Regions from separate parts of the Halomonas sp. IOP_6 genome, predicted to be linked through region 3. Evidence: predicted binding sites of a transcription regulator. Region 3 holds the regulator's gene; each other region holds the start of a gene.
What was found. The regulator FliA, encoded in region 3, starts transcription of late flagellar genes. The targets are predictions, from matches to a motif close to CTAAAGTTNNNNNNNNNNCNGCCGATA.
Positions count from the first base shown of each region.

Region 1: K7H08_RS15020 (DUF4019 domain-containing protein) is a predicted target of FliA. The motif match lies at 4,614-4,640, and genes of this name have one in related genera.
Region 2: fliD (flagellar filament capping protein FliD) is a predicted target of FliA. The motif match lies at 5,052-5,078, and genes of this name have one in related genera.

Region 1 is NZ_JAIRBO010000008.1:110,434-118,346, forward strand. It holds gene K7H08_RS14985 (helix-turn-helix domain-containing protein) at 17-820, opposite strand; gene K7H08_RS14990 (GlxA family transcriptional regulator) at 866-1,891, opposite strand; gene K7H08_RS14995 (isochorismatase family protein) at 1,866-2,432, opposite strand; gene K7H08_RS15000 (hypothetical protein) at 2,497-2,673, shown strand; gene K7H08_RS15005 (tetratricopeptide repeat protein) at 2,774-3,196, shown strand; gene K7H08_RS15010 (DUF1456 family protein) at 3,207-3,692, shown strand; gene K7H08_RS15015 (class I SAM-dependent DNA methyltransferase) at 3,772-4,515, opposite strand; gene K7H08_RS15020 (DUF4019 domain-containing protein) at 4,686-5,093, shown strand; gene K7H08_RS15025 (antibiotic biosynthesis monooxygenase family protein) at 5,185-5,502, shown strand; gene K7H08_RS15030 (LysE family translocator) at 5,543-6,154, opposite strand; gene K7H08_RS15035 (Lrp/AsnC family transcriptional regulator) at 6,297-6,782, shown strand; gene K7H08_RS15040 (YqaA family protein) at 6,823-7,428, opposite strand; gene K7H08_RS15045 (DUF1206 domain-containing protein) at 7,438-7,913, opposite strand, start outside.
Region 2 is NZ_JAIRBO010000005.1:273,049-280,961, reverse strand. It holds gene K7H08_RS18480 (flagellin N-terminal helical domain-containing protein) at 27-1,733, opposite strand; gene fliD (flagellar filament capping protein FliD) at 1,983-3,212, opposite strand; gene K7H08_RS18475 (flagellar cap protein FliD N-terminal domain-containing protein) at 3,127-3,387, opposite strand; gene fliD (flagellar filament capping protein FliD) at 3,620-4,972, opposite strand; gene K7H08_RS11780 (hypothetical protein) at 5,357-5,686, shown strand; gene K7H08_RS11775 (YqhA family protein) at 6,079-6,681, opposite strand; gene K7H08_RS11770 (exopolysaccharide biosynthesis protein) at 6,747-7,340, opposite strand; gene K7H08_RS11765 (tellurite resistance TerB family protein) at 7,390-7,845, opposite strand.
Region 3 is NZ_JAIRBO010000006.1:49,475-57,387, forward strand. It holds gene flhF (flagellar biosynthesis protein FlhF) at 1-1,957, shown strand, start outside; gene K7H08_RS12245 (hypothetical protein) at 1,954-2,532, shown strand; gene K7H08_RS12250 (flagellar protein FlhE) at 2,667-3,107, shown strand; gene K7H08_RS12255 (RNA polymerase sigma factor FliA) at 3,134-3,835, shown strand; gene K7H08_RS12260 (motility protein A) at 3,875-4,690, shown strand; gene K7H08_RS12265 (OmpA/MotB family protein) at 4,695-5,366, shown strand; gene K7H08_RS12270 (sensor domain-containing diguanylate cyclase) at 5,390-7,429, shown strand; gene K7H08_RS12275 (hypothetical protein) at 7,439-7,913, opposite strand, start outside.

The DNA of each region.
Region 1 (7,913 bases), on a different contig from region 3:
TAACGTCGAGGCTTTTTTACGCCTTGTAAATTTGCGACAGTTTACGCTTGCGATAGGCGGCGGGCGTTTCATAGGCGAGTGATTGAAAGGCATGAGTGAAGTGAGCTTGGTCATAGTAGCCGCATTGTAGGGCTATTTCCGCTAGGGGCAGCGTGGTTTCAAGTAGCCTATGACGGGCGCGGTCTAGTCGGGCATAGGCGACTAATTGGCCTGGCGTAACGCCCACCTCGCGCTTTAATTTGCGTTCCAGGGTGCGCCTAGTCACCCCGAGTGTGGCGCCTAACTGTTGGGGAGGATGCTTTAGTTCCCCAATCGCTTGAACAATCCTGAGGGTGCGGCTATTGACGAGTGACTGGCTCTTTAGCCGGTGTAACAACCATGTTTCTAACAGGCGTAAACCCTGCTGTGCGTTCAGGCGGTAGAGGTGCTCCGCTACGGGCATTAACCCTTGTAACGCCGGTGTTTCAAGCTCGTTATCTAAGCGCTGCGGTTTATCTGCGAATGCTTCGGGTAGCAAGCCTAACAGGCAGTGAACGCCTGTTGCTTTAAAGCGAATCCCCAGACAGGGAGTTTGGGCGTCGAGTGTTTCTATTAGCGTTCGCCTGTTAAAACAGAGCGTAATGATGGGGTGAGAGCTAGCTAGCTTGATACTGAGACTAGCGCCAGCATCGGGATAAAATTTTTCGGTTCTGGGGCCAGTAACATCCCCTGAGCCACCCATTGACCAAAGGCACTGTACCCACGGGGCTAAACGCTTATCAGGTAGGCGATGCCGAAAATTGAGGTAGTTAGCGTGGCTTGGCAGGATAAGATCGGTCATGGGGTCAACCCGCAATATGTTTTCCTAATGGTAGCTCGTATTGGCTTAATCCAGCAGCTTTTGAGAACTGGCGCGGCGCCATACACTCGGTGGTACTTTCTCATGGCGAGCCCAGATACGCCTTAGCTGCCGTTCATCACCGAAACCGGCTGCTTCGGCCACCCTTGCCAGCGTCCATGGCGTCTCGGTCATTAACGTTTTAGCGCGTTGCAGGCGCAACCCGATAATGTAGTCTCCCACCAGCATGCCGGTGAGACTTTTGAATCGGCGCCGGAAATGGCGCTCACTCATGGCTGCTTGAGTGGCTAATGTTTCAATACGCCAGGTTTGCGAGGGGGCGGCACATATTGCATCTTGAACGCGATGCAGCCGTTCATCCACATGATTGCGGCCCTCAAGCCAGGCTCCCAACTGGGGCTCCTGTCCACTGCGGCGCAGATATAGCACCATCTCTCGCGCCACCGCTAGCGCTAATGAATGACCGCAAGCGCGGGTAAGCCAGTAGAGCATGGTATCTATACCGGTTGAAATCCCAGCGCTGGTTAAATAGCGGCCATCTTCAATAAAAATACAATCGCTTTGCACCTTGGCCTTTGGCGCTTTGGTCTGTAACTGCTCGATTAATGTGTGATGCGTGGTGCAGCGTCGCCCCTCCAGCAAGCCTGCGTCAGCTAGTAACAGCGTTCCAGAGCAAACTGTCATCAGTGTGTCCGCATAGCATGCGTTTGCCTTAAGCCAACTAACACACTCTTGCTGCGCCAATGGCTCAACGCTATTGCGATACTGTCCTGGAATTAGCAGTAGGTGTTGAGGCGGCAGCTGTTCGGGTAACGGGTCAATGCCACTAAGCGTCAGCGGTCCTAACCACGGCATAGCGGTCTTTGGGCCGACATAGCAAACCTCAACATCTATTGACAGTCGGTCGGCACACTGCAAGACCTGAAGAGGCCCGACCAAGTCAAGCGGCACTTGGCCAGGCATCATCAATACCGCAATCCGCAAGGTGCTGGCTCTTTTGGAGAGCAGTTGACTGTTTTGTTGCTCTTCACTCACGCGTGTTTTGCCACTCATTGATTAAGTCTTGTGTGCTGATAATACGCGCAAAACGGTCTTCAAGTACCAGTTCGGTACGTGCCTTAATATCATTGGCTGACCATGTAATGCCGTTACGCGTCATAGGGAACGTTAGCGTTGCATCGCTGACAAAATCAACGCTAAAGCCTAAATCTGACGCTACCCGGGTGGTTGTCTCGCAGCATTGTTCTGTGCGAATACCGCTAATCGCAAGTTGCGTAATGTCGCGTTCGCGTAACCAATTTTCAAGCTCAGTATCGCTGAATGCATTATGAACACGCTTATGGAAGGTCACCGCCGCTTCATCGTCAAAACCATCAAGCGGGCGAATTAAGCCATTAGCGGGGTCAAAAGCGCCTTGGCTACCGGGTGCTTCATGAAAAATGCGCACAACAGGTATGTTATTTGCCTGCGCCGCGTCTAACACTGCTCGTTGCTTGGGGCGCCATGCTTGCGCCAGAGATTCTACCCAATAATCGCGGGCGGGGAAGGAGGCTTGAATGTCAATTAATAGCAGAGCGGTTTTAGACTGGGTCATGGCTAATCTCATCGTGTTGAAGTGAGGCTACAGATTAGCTATTCCCATTTCAGCCAACGATACCTTGCGCGGTCTAAAAGCGGTCAATTTCGGCCAAGTATTGGCTGGTGGCGGGAAGTGTCGGCAAGAAGTGAAAAGCCACCTTGCCGATATCGAAAGCTGTAAAATGATCACCCAGTGGTACGCTATCAAAGGCTATAATAGCGTGATTATGGTGGAATACCGCTACCGTGACTTTTAGCTATCAAGCTGGCTTCCATGGTTTTTATCGAAGATACCTAGATAAGTCGGCTTGTTGGTTGATTTTGATGTTTGTTTTAATGAAAGGAAGGTGGCTGGTAATGATTAACACCAAAATATATAAAGCGGTTTATGAACTAGCCGAACGGCTAATGAAAGCCGCGGCTAAAGATGACAGAGAGGCGTTTGATCCGCTCTATGCCGAGTTGCAGGTGATTTGCACCGATAACGAAAACACCGATAAAGACCACCCAGAGCAGTGGGAAACCTTGGCTGACTTTACCGAAGAGTTAGAGGATGCGCTGCCGATTTACCAAAAGGCGCTTGAGAAAGCCATTGCTAAGAACTCGAAAGACCATATGGCCTCTATCGGTTTTTCCATGGCAACGTTGCAAGTACAGTTAGGTCAAACGGATGACGCCATCGAAAGATTGCAACATGCGAAAGCCAGCGCCGATGGCATTGAAGATGATGAGCTGAAAGCAGAAATCGATCAGCTGCTTGAAACGCTAACGACCAACTAGGAAGCCTATTTTGACGAATAATGATATTTTTCGCCGCATCCGCTACACCTTTGATTTAAAAGACAGCACCATCGTGGATATCTTCTCACTGGCTGACGTCAGTGTGAGTCAAGCGCAGGTCACTGCTTGGCTGAAAAAAGACGAAGATGACGCTTTTGTCACGATGAAAAATAGAGAGTTGGCGGCGTTTCTGAATGGGTTTATCAGCTTTAAACGTGGCAAGCGTGAAGGCCCGCAGCCTGCGCCTGAAGCACAACTAAACAATAATATGGTGTTCCAGAAGCTGCGCATTGCACTGAATTTAAAAGCAGACGATATCTTGGCAGTGTTTGAACTGGTGGGCTTACCGCTGAGCCACCATGAACTCAGCGCCTTTTTCCGTAAGCCAAGCCATAAAAATTACCGTGAGTGTAAAGATCAAATGCTGCGTAATTTCTTACTCGGTATTCAACGCCAGCTACGGCCTGGCTCGAACGACACAGGTTCTGAGTCTTAAGTTCAGCGCTTTACACCACGCTTTATGTCACACGGTAACGGTAGGAGAGGTAGTACAAGGCCTCCCTGCCTTATCGACGCTAACGCTTCACGCAGACGAAAATCGCATTGCCTGAAAGGTTATCCCAAGGGGTAATGGTCTGATAGTTGTGCTCAAATACATGCACCTCAAAATAAGGCGCCAGTAGGGCGGTTAATTCCGTAAAGCTGACCGCTACCATCGGATGCTCGTCGTTCCAGACTTGCGTGGCGCCTGCGTTGGTTTTTTCAATACTCAGCCTAAGCGATTGCTTTTCGCCGTGCCCGCCGTAGTGCCAACCCGAGCGGAACGTGAAGATATTGTCATCTTGTCTGGCGCTGTGTTTAACGCATAAATCGTTATTGATTTTGTTTTTATCGACCACGTTAAAATAGAAAACGCCGCCCTGTGTTAGTGCGCGATAGGCGCTGGAAATACACCCTTTTAGCTTTTCAATCCCATCGTTGTAGTGGATCGAGTACAAAAAGCAGGTGATCAAATCGAGGGGGGCGCTGGCTTCGAACGCACTCATATCTTGCCGTGAAAAAAGCGCTTCTGGGCAACGCTTGGCGGCGATATCCAGCATGGGTTGGTTAATATCAAGACCACTGCTGAGATAACCAAAATCAATAAAATGGCGGACATGAGGGCCCGTGCCACAGGCTAAATCAAGGTGCGCATGCCCGCCGTTGCCGAAAATCTGATGGAGTCGACGAATGGCGTTGCTTTGCGCTTGATAGTCGATATCGACGCACATCAAATCGTAGTAGCCAGATAGATCGGTATAGAGTGCGTTGGCGGACAGATTGGCGGACATAGTAGCCTAATGGTGGGCGCTAAAATATTGGGGTGGCGCATAGTAAACGAGCGGGCAAGGTTTTAGAAGCGAGGGGAATATTGTTGTTAAAGAAATTCGGTCATTGTCCGATAATCACTTAAGATTTAAAAGCCAATAAGCCGCCACAAGAGTCAGCCATGCCCAAATCACCTGCTTACCTTCTCGCTGCGATACTGCTTAGCCTAGTCACCTATGCTCAGGCGTCTGCTAATACGGCAGAAGCTGCGGCGCTAGCGTGGTTAGAATCAATTGATAATGGTGAGGTTGAACAAGCTTGGGAGAGTTCATCGCCGCTACTAAAAACGCCGCTATCGCCTAGCATGCTTAGACGTATCATTGAGTTAGCACGCAATGAGTTTGGCGCGGTTGAATCACGTCGGAAAGTGCAAGTCTCTCACTACCAATCTATGCCGGGTGCGCCAGATGGCGACTACATGGTTTTTATCTTCCATACTCGGTTTGAAAATAAAGCGAGAGGAATAGAAACCGTAACACCTCATCTTGAAGATGGTGAGTGGCGAGTCAGTGGTTATTATGTGCAATAGCCCTGTGTAATAGCTCTGTGTAGTGCTTCTTTGTAATAGGTTTTTGTAAATGACTGATGCCGTAACCAATACGAATCAAGGTGGTGCTGCTATGCCTAGTATTGCTAATACGCCCGAGCCGCCTTACTACGCGGTTATTTTTACCTCACAACGCACCGAGATCGATAATGGCTATGACGCAATGGCGACAAGAATGGTTGAACTTGCAGCACAGCAGCCGGGATTCTTGGGTGTAGAGTCTGCCCGAAATGAAGTGGGAGTGACGGTGTCATACTGGGCTGATTTGGCCTCAATAAAAGCGTGGAAAGCCCACGCTGAGCATCAGGAAGCTCAGCGACTAGGCCATCAGCAGTGGTACCAGCATTTTAAGGCGCGCATTGCCAAAGTCGAACGAGATTATGGTATTTAAACTATCAACGCAGCCTAGGCAGGCTTTTTGCTGATTAAGTTTAAGAGGCTAACCTTAGGGCAAAGCCAATAATGAGTGTTCCAAATACCCAGCGTTGCAGGGTTTGCCTTTTTTGATGGCTGGCAAACCAGCGTTGCATCCGCGCTCCCAAGCAGGCATATAGCGCATCGTACACAAGCCCCACGCCCACTAGCACAGCCCCCAATAGAGTAAATTGGAGCGCAACGTCACCCTGTTGGGTGTGAACGAACTGGGGTAATAACACCGAACAAAACAGCAGCGATTTCGGGTTCAGCAGGTTCGTTAAAAGACCCCGTCTCCAGGCTAGGTAATAGCTACCGGTGAGCGATGCTTGCGGGTGGTTAGTATCGGTGCTCCGTTTAGTACGAATCAGCTGTACGCCCACCCAAATCAAGTAGGTAGCACCGAGATAACGAACAGCATCAAAAAGCCACGGAGCGGCGACAAATAGGGCGGCCAGGCCCAAACCGGCTAACGCCACATGCAGCCCTCGGGCGATGGCTAGCCCTAGCGCTGTGGCTAATCCATGCCCACGGCCCAGCGTACTGCTGGTATGTAGCACCAACAGCATATCTGGGCCTGGAATCAGGTAAACAATGGCTAATGCACTAATAAAAAGACCGATTTCCATGGCCGCTCCCTCAAGATTGCACGTAGTGACTTCATAAAGGGCATGGTACCGTTAAACTGATGAGTGATTTCTTGCCATTTGCGCTCATGGAACATCAGTTATTGGTATTTTGTGCCAACTAAGAGTGGAGAAATGCTTACTTATGCCAAGTGGTCAGTTAGATGCTACCGACCGACGCATTCTTGCGTTGCTACAGGGGGATGCTCGCTTAACCAATGTGGAGCTCGCAGAGAAAGTAAATTTGTCGCCGTCTCCCTGTTTACGCCGAGTGCGACGCTTGGAAGCAAGCGGCATTATTCGTGGCTACCACGCGGAGCTTGATCGTCGAAGCGTCGGGCTGGAGTTAACGGTGTTTGTGGGCATTAAGGTAGAACGCCACCATGAAGAGCAAGCTAATGCCTTTCGAGAAGCCGTGGTTAAACTGCCGGAAGTGGTCACTGCGCATTTGGTGTCTGGTGAATCGGATTTTCTGCTACAGGTGGTAGTGCCTAGCTTGGCTGCGTACGAGGCGTTTTTAACGGGGACGTTGCTGCGCTTACCTGGAGTGAGCGATATTCGCAGCAACTTTGCTATTCAGCCGGTGAAAGAGTACGGCACATTACCGCTGGATAATAGCGATAAGGCCTAGTCTGGCAGTTGAGGAATGAAGAAGGCCTACGGTTTAGCGATTAATGCGATATTACTAACCCAGCCAGCGACTGTAATCCGACGACTACCACCAGAACCACCATGCCTAGCGCTAGGCTGGTTTTAAGCGCGTGACGCTTCCACATAAGTTCTACGCGGTTGCCAAAGCGGTGTACCAGCCAAGCAAGGCCGAAATAGCGAAGCCCACGGGCTAGTAGGGCAGCCAGCACAAATAACATAATCGGATAGCCGGAAAGCCCGGCGGTAATCATTGCCACCTGAAACGGGATCGGCAGTATGCCAATAGCCAAAATCGCTGCAAAACCGTACTGCTCGAAGAATGTTTGGAACGACTGATAACTCTGCTCCATACCCATAAATTCGATAAACCATGTGCCTATGGATTGGTACAGCACCATGCCGACGGCATAGCCCACAATGGAAGCTATCAGGCAGCCAAGGGTCGTCGCGGTGGCCATTGCCCAAATGCGCTGCTGGTTAATCGCCATGAGCGGGATCAAGACCAGTTCAATGGGAATTGGCAAAATAATGGTTTCTAAAAAAGACAGGGTGCCGAGTAACCACAGCATGTTTTTCGAGCCATTAATACGCTCAAACCACTGTTTAGTCCGTGTTGTTGAAAGCATCTTATGTCTCTACATTTCAGTATTAATGCGACGATAGACGGCCGCTAAAAGGCTGTAGAGACCAAACGCAAAGAGTCCAAGTGCGACAAAGGCAAGCAACCACTGACCGAAAGGTTGGCTTCGCAGCGTGCTGAACACTTCTCCCATACCACCTGCTTGATTAGGGTTAATTTGGTAGGCTGCGATGATAAAAAAGCTGCCCACGATCACGAAGACGAGACCGCGAATCACTAAGCCGAATCGACAGATGGGGTAGGCCCATTGTTGAGTTTGTGGTGGCATCGCAAAGTGTTTATCGAATTTTGCTTTGTAGCCTTTGATTGCATGGGCAATACCAACACCTATCAAAATTAAACCAACCCCGCCAACTAACCATCGCCCGAAAGGCTGCTGCATCAGCCAACCTGCTACGCCTTGCGAGCCGCCGCTGGAATCCCCAGAAGAGCCTGCAAATTGGAAGATGAGCGTTGCGGCAAAAAATGCCA
Region 2 (7,913 bases), on a different contig from region 3:
ATGCTCTATCGAAACTAAGCCTCAGATTAACCCAGCAGAGAAAGAACGTTCTGCGGGATCTGGTTGGCCTGGGCCAGTACAGAAGTACCGGCCTGCTGCAGGATCTGCGCGCGGGTCATGTTGGCAACTTCTACCGCGTAGTCGGCATCTTCGATGCGCGAGCGTGCTGCAGAGAGGTTAGTCTCATTAGTGCTCAGGTTGGTGATAGCAGATTCAAAACGGTTCTGAATCGCACCAAGGTCAGAACGTAGGCTGTCTACTTGGTTCAGTGCAGCATCCAGTGCTTCGAGCGGATTTTCAGTTACAGTGGCGTTACTAACGGCATCTTTAGTTAGACGGCCTTCTTCAGTAACAAAGATTTCATTAGCTGCGCCATCAGTAATCTTGCCATTGTCATTAACATAAACAGTAGCATCAGCATTGGTGCCAAGAGAGAAATCACCCTCAAAGCCAGAAGTAACTACGGCTGTACCACCTGCTGCCAAACCTGTAGTTACTACTTCGTCAACAATGCTATATTGATCAGCAGTGGTGCCTGTCTCATCACCATCGAAGTCAACCGCATAAACTTTGGCATTGTTAGCGGCAAGCTTGATCTCATCCATCAAGTCATTAGCTTCGATTGAGCCACCTTTGACATCGATAGCAGTGGTAGAGCCAGCAGTAGTCGAAGTGGTATATTCAGTACCAGATGAAGTAGTGATGCTGCCTGCATTAGCACCACCATTGCGCGTAGCAAGTTCGGTTGCTAGCGCTTCAATGGTAGCAACACCGGTTGCGCCATCATCTGTTTTACTTAGGTTCATCGCACCACCGGTGCCTGTCAGGTAAAGGTTATCACCTGTTTTAGCATCTGTCAGTGCGCCAGTAGAATCAACATTAACACTTGTTTCAGCTCCACCTAATTTCACTATGATGGTATTGCTTTCACCAACACTGGGAGTCAAACCTAAATCGTTACCCAAGCTCGCGACAGTCGCATCTTGCTTATCATAGGTAAATGAGTTGCTATCTGCGTCAAAGGTATAGCTCTCAGTAGCTCCAACTTTGATGGTAGCGCCATCTTTCAAGTTGGCAAAAACATCATCGACTGTTGATGTTTTATTGAAGCCGGTAGCGTCATAAGCGCCGTCAACGGTAGCACTCTTAGTAAAGTCATTCGCTAGCAGATTTTGAACGGTAGCGCTGCTGTTAGCAGAGCCGGTACCATTTACATTGAAATCACCTAATCCCAACGTTTTAGCATTGATCTCTTGGAGATCGACATTAATTGTTTCACCATCGTTGGCACCAACTTGTATTTTGACCCCTTGATCGCTAGCCAACACTTTAACGCCGTTGAAACTAGTCTCTTCGGAGATACGGTTGATCTCATTCAGGCGCTGACCAATTTCGTTCTGGATAGAGGTCAAATCGTCTTGGGAATTAGTGCCGTTCTGAGCCTGAACCGTTAGCTCACGTACGCGCTGCAGGTTGTCGTTTACCTGGTTCAGTGCGCCTTCAGCAGTTTGAGAAATAGAGATGCCGTCGTTAGCGTTACGCTGTGACTGGGAAAGACCGGTAATCTGTGCAGACATACGGTTGGCGATGGCTTGGCCAGCTGCGTCGTCTTTAGCGCTGTTGATACGCAGACCAGAGCTCAGACGCTCCATAGACGTGGTCAGGGCATTTTGTGATTTGGACAGGTTAGACTGGCCAATCATGGAAGTAATGTTGGTATTGATCACTGACATGGTGTGATTCTCCTTGCATGAACACTGGCCGGAAGGCCTGCTAATCGGCCACTTTGTGCGCCGCTATTAGAATTAACGGCACGGCGAGAGGAATCTTTAGGGTGGTTAGTAAAAAAAGATGTAATGTTTGGTAACTGCAGGGTGAGAGGCTTACTTTTACTAGAGCAACAAAAGGGCGGCTTGCGCCGCCCATTGCGGGTGCCTCGCTTCGCTCGTTACACCGCACTACTAATAGCGAAGCATTATGGATTATTTCTTGCGGCCTAACTGATTATCCAGGGCGTCGAATTGCTGGGTGAGGTAGCTGCTCATGCTGTTCATCTGGGCAATCATCGCATCTAGCTGACCGAACTGGGTGCGGTAACGGGAGATGGTGCCTTCAATGGTTTTTTCCATACGCTCGAAACGATCGTCCAAGCTTTTAACACGATTTTCCGCGCCGCTAATCGCCAGCTTGACCACCCCATTGTTGCCCAGCATCTGTTCGATGGTAGTGTTTAGCCTACCCGCCATGCCGTCGCCCTCGTTTTCACCGGCAAAAAAGTCATTGAGGGCCTGGGGGTTATTGGCGACCAAGTCATCTAACGTTTCTTCATCGACCTTGAGCTTGCCATCTCGTTGTAGAGTGATGCCTAGCTGGTTAAGGGTCGATAACTCACCGCCTTCTACCCCGCCGGTTAATACACTGCGCAGCCGAGATTCGATGGTGCGCACGGTATTGTCTCCCACTAGCTCTCCAGCGGTTTCGCTATCACCGGTAAAGCTAGTGAGTTTGCCAATGGTGCCTTTTAAGTCGTTAAACGCTTTTACAAAGCCATTAATCGCTTCGCGTTGCTTTAGTGTATCGCGCTCAATATTAATGGTGCTGGAAGCCGTTTCGCCGTCCACGATATCGAGTTCAGCAAGATTTAGCGTTACGCCTTGAATAGCACCTTCAATACTATTTTCCGCACTACTAATCGCAATGCCATTAACCGTAAGCGCGGCATTCTCCCCTGGGCGCTTTGTTGTCGCATCTTCAGCAAAGGGGCCTGGCACCTCGGCGCCACCGGCATCAACAAAACTAAAGCTTTCAATAGAAGCGTCTGCGCCAGTGGTTTTAGAGCTAAGTGCCAGCCGGTAGCCCGTGCCATCGTTGATAATCGTGGCGTTCACACCGGCTTCTTTATCAGCGTTAATGGCATCACGCATATCAGCAAGGCTACTGCCTTCTACGATGTTGATATCGACGCTCTCCCCATCGCCAAAGGTCAGCTGCAGCGCGGTCGCCCCTTGTAGGTCGAGCGCTTGGTCTTTGGTATCTACCCGGCTTGAAGCCAGCGTGCCAGAGGTGGCCAGTTGGCTGACCTCTACCCGATAGCTGCCCGGCAGCGCATCAGCGGCAGCAGTCGCTTTAATAGCTTCTCCACCACCAGTGCCACGCACATTGGCGGAAAGGCTTTGGTAGAGCTTGGGGGTCATTGATTTTGGCGACCGCATCTTGAAACGCGTTCAGCGAGGTTTGAAGTTGACCGAAAGCAGAAATTTTTGCCTGCTGCTGTTTCTTTTGAAGCGTAATTGGCGCGAGTTTGCCCCGCTCAGCCGCTTGAAGCTGATCAAGCAAACCAGTGAGATCAAGGCCGGAACCAACGCCAAGAGAGGTTATCGTCGCCATGCGGGGGTATTCCTCAGTGCAAAAGGCTAAACCACAAGACCCAGGCGCGCATGCGCACGCCCGTTTATTTAATAGCACTGCTATCGGCAGAAAAGCGCACAACTTTAGCGCCTTTTCGCGCTTTCGCCGCTTTTCATACTTTTTTACTAGAAATGAGAATTTTCTAATGAAAACGCCTGCAGGAAGCAGGCGTTAGCGTAGGCGTTCAGCAACCACCAAATTACTTTAGCGGCTATTTACGCCCAAGTTGAGCGTCAAGGGCATCAAACTGCTGGGTTAGATAGCTGCTGGTTTGGTTCATCTGGGCAATCATGCTATCTAACTGGCCGAACTGGGTACGGTATCGGGAAATGGTCTTCTCAATGGTTTGTTCTGTACGAGTGTAGCGCTCTACAAGGGACTCCACACGATTTTCCGCTCCGGTAATGGCCCCTTTCACAGCCCCGTTCGTACCTAATAACTGATCTAGGCCTTGGTTTAACTGGCCTGCCATACCTGAATCGTCGGCGTCACCGGCGAAGAACGCCGACAGCGCATCCTGGTTATTGACAATGGCGTTATCCAACTCGCTTTCATCAATAGAAAGCGTGCCGTCCCGCTGTAGTGAAATACCAATATCACTAAGCATCGAGAACTCACCTTCGATACCGCCACTTAATATGCTGCGCATGCGAGATTCCACCGTGCGCACCGTATTATCGCCGTTAAGCTCGCCTGCCACGCCGGTTTCCGCATTGAAACTGGTCAGCTCGCCGATGGTGCCCTTGAGGTCGTTATAGGCATCGACAAAACCGGTAATCGCTTCACGAACAGCGCGTGTATTCTGCTCGACTGCCACGGTGCTATCGCCCTCTTCTTGAAGATTAAGCGTCACGCCTTGAATCGCCCCTTCAACCTGATTGGTAGAGCTGGTAATAGCAATGCCATTCACCGTCAACGCGGCATCGGTGCCTGCTTGTAGGGTGTTATCGGTGTCGGCGGCGAAAGGCGCTGTGCCTGCATCAGAAAAGCTAAAGCCGGTAATAGAGGCATCCGCACCGGTTTCGCTGGAACTAAGCGCCAGCCGATAGTTGGTGCCGTCGTTCACAATAGTGACGTTAACGCCTGAATCCTCACTGGCATTAATCGCATCGCGAATATCTTCCAGGCTGCTATTCGCACCGATGGTGACGTCTTTACTGGCCCCATCACCGAATGTGAAGGTTAACGTTTGCTCAGTGGTCGTTAGCGGCGCGTCCAGTTCGGCAACGCCTTCAGAGGCCAGCGTGCCACGGGTAGCGAGTGTATCAACGGTGACGTTATAACTACCGGGCTGCGCTTCGCCGTCTGCCGTGGCAGTAATGGCATCGCCTCCCACATTCGTGGAAAGGCTTTCGTAAAGCGCACTGTCGTTTAACTCAGCTGATGCAGTTTGAAATTTGGAAAGCGCACTTTGCAGCTGACCATAAGCAGAAATCTTGGTCTGCTGGGTTTCCAGTTGACGCTCTATAGGCTTCAGCTTCCCTCGCTCAGCATCTTGCAGTTGATCCAGCAAGCCGTTGAGGTCGAGTCCTGAGCCAATTCCGAGTGATGAAATGGAAGCCATAAGTTACTGCCCTTTTTTTAAAAAACGCCCAACACGCTGGCGCTGCTCATACGTAAGAATGTGATTTATTATTGAATACTATCGACCATTAAAGCCCAGACTTGAGCCTATTTGGCTTTTTTTACGTACGAAAAGGTAATGAATTGTAAAAGATGGCGCCTGTAAAAAGCTCAAAAAGGCATAATGCCATCCATCGGGATTAACACTTTTCTGTGTATTCTCTAGTGACTTACATGGTGAATTATCTAGATGACAGGAATATGTCAGGAAAAGGTCGGCGGTTGCTTTGACACTAACGAACTATAGACCTTGGTCTAACACTTACATTGCTTTATAATGCACTGCAACAAGCCCATTTTGGGGCTGTTTGCAGGAGAACGACTTATGCCTTCCGAGGTGTCACAACCCGCATCCACCGTAGCGTCTGCCGCTTATCATGTGCAGCGCAGCCTACGCCACTGCCTTTCTACCGTTGCCGAGCTGCTTTACGATAACGGCCATGTGCTCGAAACCATTACCTTGCCGCAACGTGGCCTTGCCCGACGCGAGCTGGCTCATTTGAAGGGGCATTGCCCTAGTTGGAAAACATGCCAACGGGTGCTTGAAGAGAGCGGTGCCGCTGAATTTAATGATTACGACCGCTTCGTACTGACGTCTATGGGACGGGAGCTAATGTTTGATATGTTTGGTCAGGGTGCTGCCGACTGCGCGTAATCGCGTTTGCTTTGCTCTGCACGTTCTAAATACGACGTTCTAAATACGACGTTTTAAATACAAAGCGCCCGCAGCCCCTTGAAAAAAGAGCTGCGGGCGCTTTTCTATTGGCGTGATGTGCTTAGCGCAGTCCAAGCAGCGATAGAATAAACAGCACAACAACGATTAGACCAATAATATAGATAATGTTACGCATAACGGCACTCCTTGCTTTTGCGTTTAAAGGCTTGCTCCAAAGAAAGCAACACCTTGAAATAACACCTCTAGACTAGCAGTGATTGGTTATGTTTGCGTAATTTACCCTTGGTGGGCATTAAATCGCTCTCTTAAACCGTGCCAGCAGCTACTACTAGTGTGGCCATTGAGAATATGAACAGTGAAACGACGCTTCTCTACTCATCCTTATGCCCTAGACTCATAAAATAAAGCGCTGCGGCCAGCGCCAGCACCGAAAGCGCGAGATAGATGGCTTCCAGTGGCGTTGTGAAACGGATATCCACCACGGCGCGGAAAAACTCAATAATCACCGCCAGAATCACCACGCGGGCAATTTTGTCCTTGAGTTGATCCAGTGAGCCTACGTTAAACGGGTGCTTGGGATAACGCACTTCCGCCTGATCGATACGGGAAACAAACAGCCGATAGATACCTAGCCCGAAGATCAGCAGCACAATCGCTATTAAATACACATCAACGGCGATGATGATGTCTGGCACCAGGGTGTCGTGGATATCTTGAGAGCTATCAATCAGGTAGTAGCGCAGTACGTCACCCACCACGGTTAAAATATCCAGCGTGCCGACAATAAACAGCATTAGTGAGCCCAACAGGCTTGGCACTACCGCCAGCATTACCAGAAAGCGCGAATTCCAAAGCGCCGTTTCAATCCGCCGCTCCCAGGGGGATTGTTCACGGGGCGTTTTGGGCGCAGGCGGCAGTGCTGAATGCGGCGATGGTGATTTCAATGATGACTCAGACGGTGCTGGATCAGACATGGTGAGTGCTTGCTCCTTTTAAAAAGCCGCCAGCTTAGGCGGCGCTAGGATGATCGTACGCGAACTTATAGCACGTTGATCAGCACAACCGTAAACGTAACTCCGGTGAGTAGAAAACCCAGCGAGAGCATAATGCCGTCTCTGGCGACTAAACCTAAACCGAACAGTGTCAGCGCTAGGCCCGCACCGTTGGCGCTAAACGGAATAAACTCCATCGGCGGCATGGCTAGCGCGATAAGCAGGCACATCACGGCGGTGACGCGTATCCCGATATAGCCAGTCATCCACGCTAGGCGCACACCTAGTAAGCTATCAATCCACGTGGCGGGCTTTTTCATGTAGTGAATAGCTTTATCGAATTTAGTTCGGGAAATCGAGCGTTTTACCAGCCATTTAGGTAACCAGAAAGTTTCCCTGCCGATTAATAACTGAACGGACGTGAGCAACACCAACGCCGCCATAAGCGTTGGCATACCGGGAATATCACCGATGATGGGCGCAAGTGTGATTAGCCCAGCAAGCAACAATAGTGGCCCAAATGAACGCCTGCCCACCGCGTGAACCACGTCGTCTACGCTTACCTTGGCTTTTTCACGCTCCATTCGCTCCATGGTGTTAATCAGTTCGGTTAAGTTCGATGCATCCTGCCTATCATTCATTGACGTGTCAGCGCTCCCTTCCTATGGTTTAGCGTCTATCCTGGGGGCATTATTCAGCGTGGGGCGTACTTTCTAGCTTGCTGCGAATAAAGTCGCTATGGCTGACGTGCAGGAGATCTGCCAGCCGCCGGATACGGTGCTCTTCGAGTGGGTCGATACTGCCGTCTGCCCAAGCAAGCTGCCACATTAACGCTACCAACTCGCAGCGCTGCTCATAACCGTAGTGCTCTTTTATCAGGCTAACAAACTGGTAATGATCGACGGCGTCATCCACTTCTGCTTCCGCCAACGTCATTAACTCGTTAACGTCGCTATCACTTAAGTGGTAGCGGCTGATTAACATCTGCTTCAGTGCGGCACGTTCAGCATCGCTTTTATCGTAGTCGGCACGCATGACTTCACAGAGCAGCGCCGCCGTTGCGAGTTCTAGCGTCAGGGTTTGATTATCACGCTGCTCAGGTTCTGCCAGCGCGCGTTGGAAGAAATTGCTAATGGCATCCAGCACGGTTTCTCTCCTGTTAATAAACCTGCCACTTCGACTGGCGATATGGCACTTAGTGCCCTTTACGCCTA
Region 3 (7,913 bases):
GCGCGAGATGCAAGAGATGCGGGAACTGCTTTCCCAGCGGCAGCCAACTGCCGATGCGCCCGTCTCTGCCACCACTGACGACCCTCTCTCCCGTTTGCGCCAGCACCTGCTTAGCGTTGGTTTCAGCGAGGAGCTAAGCAACGAGGTGCTGGCGGCGCTGCCGACGTCATTGGCTCAGCCGGATGCCGATAGCGCGCTTGCGATGGAGTGGCTTCGTGGGCAGCTAATGGCGCGGTTACCCGTACTGAAAGAAGAAACCGGCTTTTTCGATCAAGCAGGAATTGTCGCGCTGGTGGGGCCAACAGGGGTGGGGAAAACCACCACCACTGCGAAACTAGCAGCACGTTTCGTGATGCGCCACGGTACGCGCCCTGTGGCCCTTGTCACCACTGATAGCTTTCGTATTGGTGCCCACGAACAGCTACGAATTTATGCCCGCCTGCTTGATACCCCCATGTATGCCCTAGACGCCGAGCAACCGATTGATGAGCTGGTCGGACGATTGCAGGGTAAACAGTGGGTGATTATCGACACCGTCGGTATGAGTCAGCGTGACCAGCGTGTGATTGAGCAAATTGCCCATTTGCAGGGTGGGCAAGCGTCCGTCCGCTTAGTGCTGCTGTTGAATGCAGCTAGCCAGCCTGAAACATTGGAAGAGGTCGTGTTGCGCTATCGCCAAGCCGCACGGGCGGCTGGCGCTGAGTTAGATGATTGCATTATTACCAAGCAGGACGAAGCTGGCCGGTTAGCCCCCGTGCTAGATATTGTCATACGCCATGGCTTGCGGGTGTTATTTGGTTCGTACGGGCAACGTGTTCCAGAAGATATGGCGGTTGCGGACCCTGCTGCGCTGATCGATCAAGCGCTTAATACCCCATTGGGAAGAGTGCGTGAAGGGCGATCTTCGATCTCCGCTTCGCAGCCTCACTCGGTGAGTCTGCCGCGCTGGTCGCGAGACGTGCTGGGGCAAGGGCGCCGCCTCAGCTCTGTGCTGACGCGGCTGCGTGAAAGGATTATTGGGTTTTCAGCGTTAGAGTCGGTATGGGATATCGCCTCCTTACCGGGCGTGGTGCAAGACAAACGCTTGGATGCACTACTGGCTAGCGAGCCCTGCGCGGATAAGGGGCTGGGCATGGCATGGTCTCCCCGCCGTAATGAGCGAGGCTGTGACTGGTCGATGCCCGATCTTGGGCTAGACGCCGATGGCGGTTGGCTAGCGCTAACCAGCCTACAGCACCGTCAGCCCGCAGGCTGGCAATCACGGCTGCTGCGCCAGGGCGAAACGCTGGGGGCCGCCGTACATCTGCTCCCCGTATTTCCCGACCCCGCCACGTTAGCGTGGCTAGAAGCCCAACACTTGACCTGGATCACGCTAGTAGCTGCCACTCAGCGGGTATGCTGTCAGGGCGAGCGTTATGTCCTGCGCCAGCTGTTCACAGATAGCCCGCTCACACATCACACTGATCTGCGTTTTCGTGGGCAAACAGTGCAGCTGTGGCATACCCATATCGCTGTAGAGGACGCCGCTGGTACACCGCTGTTGGCATGGGTTGGTGAAGTTCGCGATCCAGAAAATGGCAAACGCATCGCGCGCCGCTACTGGTTAACGCCTGCCCGATTAGGTGCAGATGTGCGTTCGCTTCTGGTTATCCAGCTGCAAAGCGAAGGGGTGTCTAGCCTAACCAAACGCGCTTGGCAGCAGTTGAAAGATGCGGATGATGGCGAAGTAAGCACGGAGGTTCGCTTATTGATGGCCAGCGGTATCGCCGCAGCAGCGGGACACTTAGATATCGCCAATGATGACGCTGCGATAGCACTGCGTTCCGATTTGTTAAGGTTATTGGGCACCACGCGTAAGCGGCGCGACACGGCGATGCTAGATGCGCTTGTTCACGTGTTTATGGCCCGTGACGCCATTCGTCAACTCAGCAGCGTTAGCCGTGAGGGGCTGGTATGAGTGCCCAGGATCAGGCAGCGGGCCTGCGCAAGTGGGCAGATTTACAGCGCCAGCAGCGCCAAGCAGAGTCAGTTGAGAGTGACCCCACGGGAGACGAACCTGCGGCTGAGTCACTGACCGCTATGACCGACTCTTTGACGGTGCCGCCAACTGCTGCCCAAACGCAAACCACTGCACCGCCCTCGGTGCCGCAAAAGCCGCTTATCGTGATCGGTATGCCTAACGGTGGCGATCAGCAGGTGGCAAGAGTAAAAGGGCGCCTAGCCCAATGGTCTGTGCTGGGGCGACGTTGGGCTGGCGACCCGGATGATTGGGATATTCACATCGTCAATGCGGATGCCGCTAATCTTGGCCAACTGAAAGAGCGCTTTCCGCGTTGGGCGCTATGGATTAATAGCGATGCCGATGCTTTCGCACAGATGTATCGCTCGCTTCGGCAAGTGCAGGAGAACGGTGGCCCTAGGCAGCTGTTAGCACTGCACGAGCCAAACTTGCCGCGCAGAGGTCTGCTCGATAACCTGCGCGAAGCAGCCAGCTATTACTTGGATATAGAGCTTTTACTGCTGGCGCGATGACGCTAGCCTGACGCCATGTGGCCGTGCTTTAACAGTGGCTATCAAGCGGCTCTATAAGGAATAACAATGTCTATGCTCGCTGGTTTCAAGAAGCGTTATTACAACACGATAGTTACGCACATAGTTTTAACATAATGGGCTATTTTGAGATCGCTAGCTTCAAGGTTGATAACTTCAAAACCGTGTTGGTTTTGGTGTTGGTGATGGCGCTAAGCGCCATCACCATGAGTGTTTATGCCGCTACGGGCAGTTGGAGTAGTGAGGTGCCCAGCGTACTGGTAGCGATGAGTGACCGAGCTGTCAGCAGCCAGCCCATTCAACCACCGGCAGGGGCGCAGGTAGAGCATGCTGCGATAGAGCGTATTCACTGGCGTTTTCAAATGCCGGTTAATGCGCCGATTAATGCGTGGCTATGCCACCCTGAGCAGTGTGTTCCTTTGACTGCTATGCGAGGTTCAACCACTGCGTTAGCCGGTAAACAGGTCAGTGGGCCGCTGTACTTTCGTTTTGCGTTGACGCCGGGCCAGCGCCCGGTACGGGTGCAGGAACTGCAAGTGATTGTGAATTACCAGTGAACAGAGTTCAGCCGTGAGGCACGAGGATGTATACAGCACAAGGCAGGATTAAACAGAGCGAGCTGTTAACCCAGTACATGCCACTGGTAAGACGTCAGGCCTTAACGCTGCAGGTAAGACTACCCGCAAGTATTGAGTTGGATGATCTTATTCAAGCCGGCATGGTGGGCTTATTAGAGGCACTAGGGCGTTTTGATGCGACCCAGGGGGCAACGTTCGCCACGTTTGCAAGTCAGCGTATTCGCGGTGCCATGATGGATGAGCTGCGAACACGTGACTGGTTGCCGCGTAGTGTACGCCGCTCTGCCAGAGCTGTGGATGATGCGGTGCGTCGTCTTGAGCAGCAGTTAGGGCGCCCGCCGGAAGAGGGTGAAATCGCGCGTGACCTGGATATGCCGCTTAGTGAGTATCAGCAATTGCTCAACGATACGAACAGTGGCCAGTTGTTGCCCTTTGAAGAGCTGGTGGCCGAAGGGGCCGAGTCTGCGAAAGAGGAAGCCACTAACCTGCCCTTCGAACAGTTGTTAGATAAACAGCAGCGTCAGTCGTTAATTGATGCGATCGATGCCTTACCTGAACGTGAAAAACTACTGATGGCGTTGTATTACCAAGAAGAGCTGAACCTTAAAGAAGTCGGGGCGGTGCTGGGTGTGACTGAATCCCGTGTCTCCCAGCTTCACAGCCAAGCGATTAGCAGGCTTCGCGCTCGCTTATATGACACCACCTAACGCTACTATCAATCACGAATAACCGGCGAGGAGCCGTTGATGAACCCATCTACGCTGATCGGTATTTTTGCCAGCATGCTTTTGCTGGTAAGCGTGCTGTTTTTTACTGCAGAGTCGCCAGAAAGCTTTATCAACTTGCCGGGGCTAGCCATTGTGGTGACGGGCACCTTGGCGGCTACCTTTATTAGTTATCCGCTGAAAGAAGTGCTACGCGTGGTGCGCCTGGTGGGGTTGGTGTTTCGGCGTGAAAACACCTATGTGCGAGATGATATCAACGAACTGGTTTCCATGGCACGGCTGTGGTTCAAAGGCGATGTCAGGGCGGTTGAGAAGGAGCTAGAGCATACCCGTAACCCCTTTTTGCGCACCGGGATTCAACTGGTGATTGCTAACACGAAAGAGGACGAAATTTTCGATATGCTGCGCTGGCGAATCGCACGATTAAAGGCGCGGGAGCATGCTGAGGCGCAGATATTTCGTACCATGGCCACCTATGCACCCGCGTTTGGCATGATTGGCACCTTGGTGGGGCTGGTCAATATGCTGGAAGTGATGGATGCAGGTGACCTTGACGTTATTGGCCCGCGCATGGCGGTGGCTCTGCTGACAACGTTCTACGGTATTCTGCTCGCCAACCTGGTGTTCAAACCGATTGCCGTCAAGCTAGAGCGGCGCACGGAAGAGCGACTTATCACCATGAACATGGTGCTGGAGGGCATTTCGCTAATTACTAAACGGCGGCTGCCTTCTTTTATTGAAGAAACGCTCAACTCCTTTGTGGCTAATTATCATGACGAGATCCGTGATGCCTCTGTAAAACCGCGGCCAACAGTTAGTTCTGCGGCAAAAGGATAGCGCTATGCTAGATCGTGATTCACGGCACGCACTGGAATTGCCCACTGTGTCAGGGGAGGGCGATGAAGGTTGGCTAACGAGCTATTTAGACGTATTAACGCTGTTAATCACGCTGTTTGTCTTACTGCTTGCATTGACCCCGCCGGGGGGAGGGGAAGCCTTTGATCGCGATAGAATGCGTTCTACAAGTGCTATCACTTCGCTTCCGTTGGCCAGCTTAGCAACCGGTATTCACCCACGTCACAGCGGGCTAAAGCCGCGAATGACGGAGCTTAATATCCCAGGGGTTAGTGTCTCTCAAGGTGAAGAAGGTGTTACGCTGCGTATCGACGACAGCTTGCTTTTCCCTAGCGGTGACGCCGTACTAACGCCCCAGGGGCAAGATGTGTTAGAAAGCCTTCTGGCAGTGTTAGCATCCTTTGAGGGTCAAATTTCAGTAGAAGGGCATACGGATAATGTTCCCATTGCTACCTCTCGCTTCCCCTCAAATTGGGATCTCTCGGTAGGGCGCGCCATTGCGGTGGTCAGGCATCTTGAGCGTCAGGGAGTTGCTATTTCACGTATGCGGGCAGTCGGTTACGCCGATACCCAACCCATGGAAAGTAACGCAACACCGGAAGGTAGATCTGCCAACCGGCGCGTTGAACTGTTGCTAAGGCAGCAGACTGAGGGGTAAAGAGATTTCTTGAGGCCATCTCTGTGTTGAAGCATCACTCGCTACTACAGTCGTTCGGTGCATTACTGGTGCTCGATGCTGACTGCCGGCGCATACAGGCGTTTAGTAGCAACTTTGTTGAATTGCTGAGAATAAGCCTTCGTGAGGGGTGTCTCCCAACGCTCTCCAGCGTTCTAGGCAAGCGCTTAAGCCAGCGCGTACGCTACGAGCTACAAGGTCAGCAGCGTTTGCCGGGGCCGCTCACCTTTAAGTGTCCCGCTCGATCAAACCGTTTCCAGTTACATGCTTACCGTGCCGGTGCGCATGTGTTAGTTGAGATAGAGCCCCTTCATACCCTCGGTAAGCAGCGTCTACTTGGCACGGTGAACGAACGCCTGATGCGTTTAGCGGAAGCGACACATCAAGAAGAACTGCTTGATTATCTGGTGATAGCCGTTCAAGAATTAACCGGGCATGACCGGGTATCTGTATGCCATTTCGATAGTGATTGGCATGGGTTAATCGTGGCCGAGTCGTTAGCTAAGGGGCGCGTTCAGCCCGATACCGAGTTGCCGGTAGTTCGTTTACCTGCCTTGTTAGGGCAGCGCTTTCCCGCCAAGGACTTCCCTATCGCACTACGGCGCGCCTATGAGCGCCATCCGGTGCGGCTGATCCAGGATGTCGCAGCACCCTGTGAGCACTTACTGCCGACGAGTTTGGCGGTAGATGTAAGTGATTGCTTCTTGCGCGCTCCGGCCCCTGAGCGGCAACAGTACTTACAACGACTTGGCGTACGCGGTGCACTAAGCGTGGCGATGCAGGGAGATACCGGCCTTTGGGGGCTGCTATTCTGCCACTCGGCAGCGGCTTACCCTGTAGCGCCGCCCGTACGAGATGCGGTACGTACCTTGGTGCAAATGGCTACGCAGCGGCTGTTACTGCTGAGAGCTCGCCAAGAAGCGCGCTATTTGCAGCGTGTACAAGATAGCCTGGTGCTTTCAAGCAATAATCGCTTAAAGCCTCAGGGGCCTTATCAGCTGTTTACGGAGCATGCCGAGACATGGAAGTCGCTCTTTCGTGCCAATGGCGTTGCGTTATGGGTGAAAGGCAGTATCTATCAATCAGGCAATACGCCCAAGCCAGAAACGATCAGCCAGTTGGTCACACGAATTGAAAAAGCCCATATCCATAGTGGGCCATGGTGTACCCAAGAGACAGCCAAAGAGCCGCTAACGTCCTCTTTAGACATGTTAGAGCAGAGTGGTGTGCTCGCCGTGCCGCTGCCTACTAACCCTGTTCAGCGCGGCTGGCTGATGTTTTTTCGCCCTGAACAAGTGGAGACGCTCTACTGGGCGATGCAGCCCTCTTCTGCATCACTACCGCCTATGATGATGTCGCCTTCTGACGCGTGGTGCGAGGAGGTCACAGGAAAAAGCGAAGCCTGGCAACGGGTTGAGCGGCTAGCCGCGATTGATCTGGGGGAAGATTTGACGCTGGCCATTTCGGCTTATGAGATCAGCACGCTCAATATGCATCTGGAGCGCGAGCGTAAAGCGCTGGCAGAAGCGAATCAACGGTTAGAACAGTTGGCACATTTTGACCCACTTACCCAGGTGTGGAACCGCTACCGCATCGAGCAGGCTATTGATGCAGAGCTGGTAGCAGCAAAACGCTATGGGGCGGCTTTCGCGCTGTTGTTATTTGACGTCGACTATTTTAAACAGATCAATGACACCCTCGGCCATAGCGTGGGCGATGATGTGCTGATTTCGCTAGCACGCATGGTGGAAAGCTCACTGCGGGGCTGTGATCATTTGGGGCGCTGGGGAGGGGAAGAGTTTGTGGTATTGGCGACCCACTCCAGTATGGAGGCCGCAGAAGGGCTTGCTGAACGCTTGCGTGGTCTAGTGGCAACACTGCAGGTGAAGGGCTTGGGCCAAGCGATAACGGTCAGCATCGGTGTCGCAGTATGGCAGCCCGATGATAGCTGCAAAACCATTATCGCCCGGGCCGATGCTGCGATGTACCGAGCTAAACGTAATGGGCGTAACCGCGTTGAAATCGCCGAAAAAAGCGTGCAGTGATACGCAGCATCATTGGTCGTCGGCGCGGCCGCATAAGCGCTGTATTCTCGCTATGGCGTCATCAGCACCATCAAGACTAAAGGTCATATACCAAGGCTCACTATCTTGTTGATCGAAACCGATAAACAGCTGTTCTCCCTGGCTCATTTGCGCCATTAATGTTTGCAGGTCGCTCAGGTAGAAGTGCGCATAAAACCCATCATCGCCTCGCTCGGTAATAAACTCGGCCATGGTATCGATGATCGGTGTGTCATCCACTCGGATCCTGGTAGGCACTAAGTTAACCGCGCGACTTTCGCCTTGTTGCTCAGCCAACGTGACCCGCATTTCCAGCCACGGTAAGTCGCAAACACCCTGAGTCGCGTTCAAACTCAAGGTGGCATCCGAATAGCTATGGGTTTCCACAGCACGAAAGTGTTGCTCACTGCCTAATGTTAGCGCCATTGACTGCCAATGATTGTGTGATTGCGCGGCATCAATATTG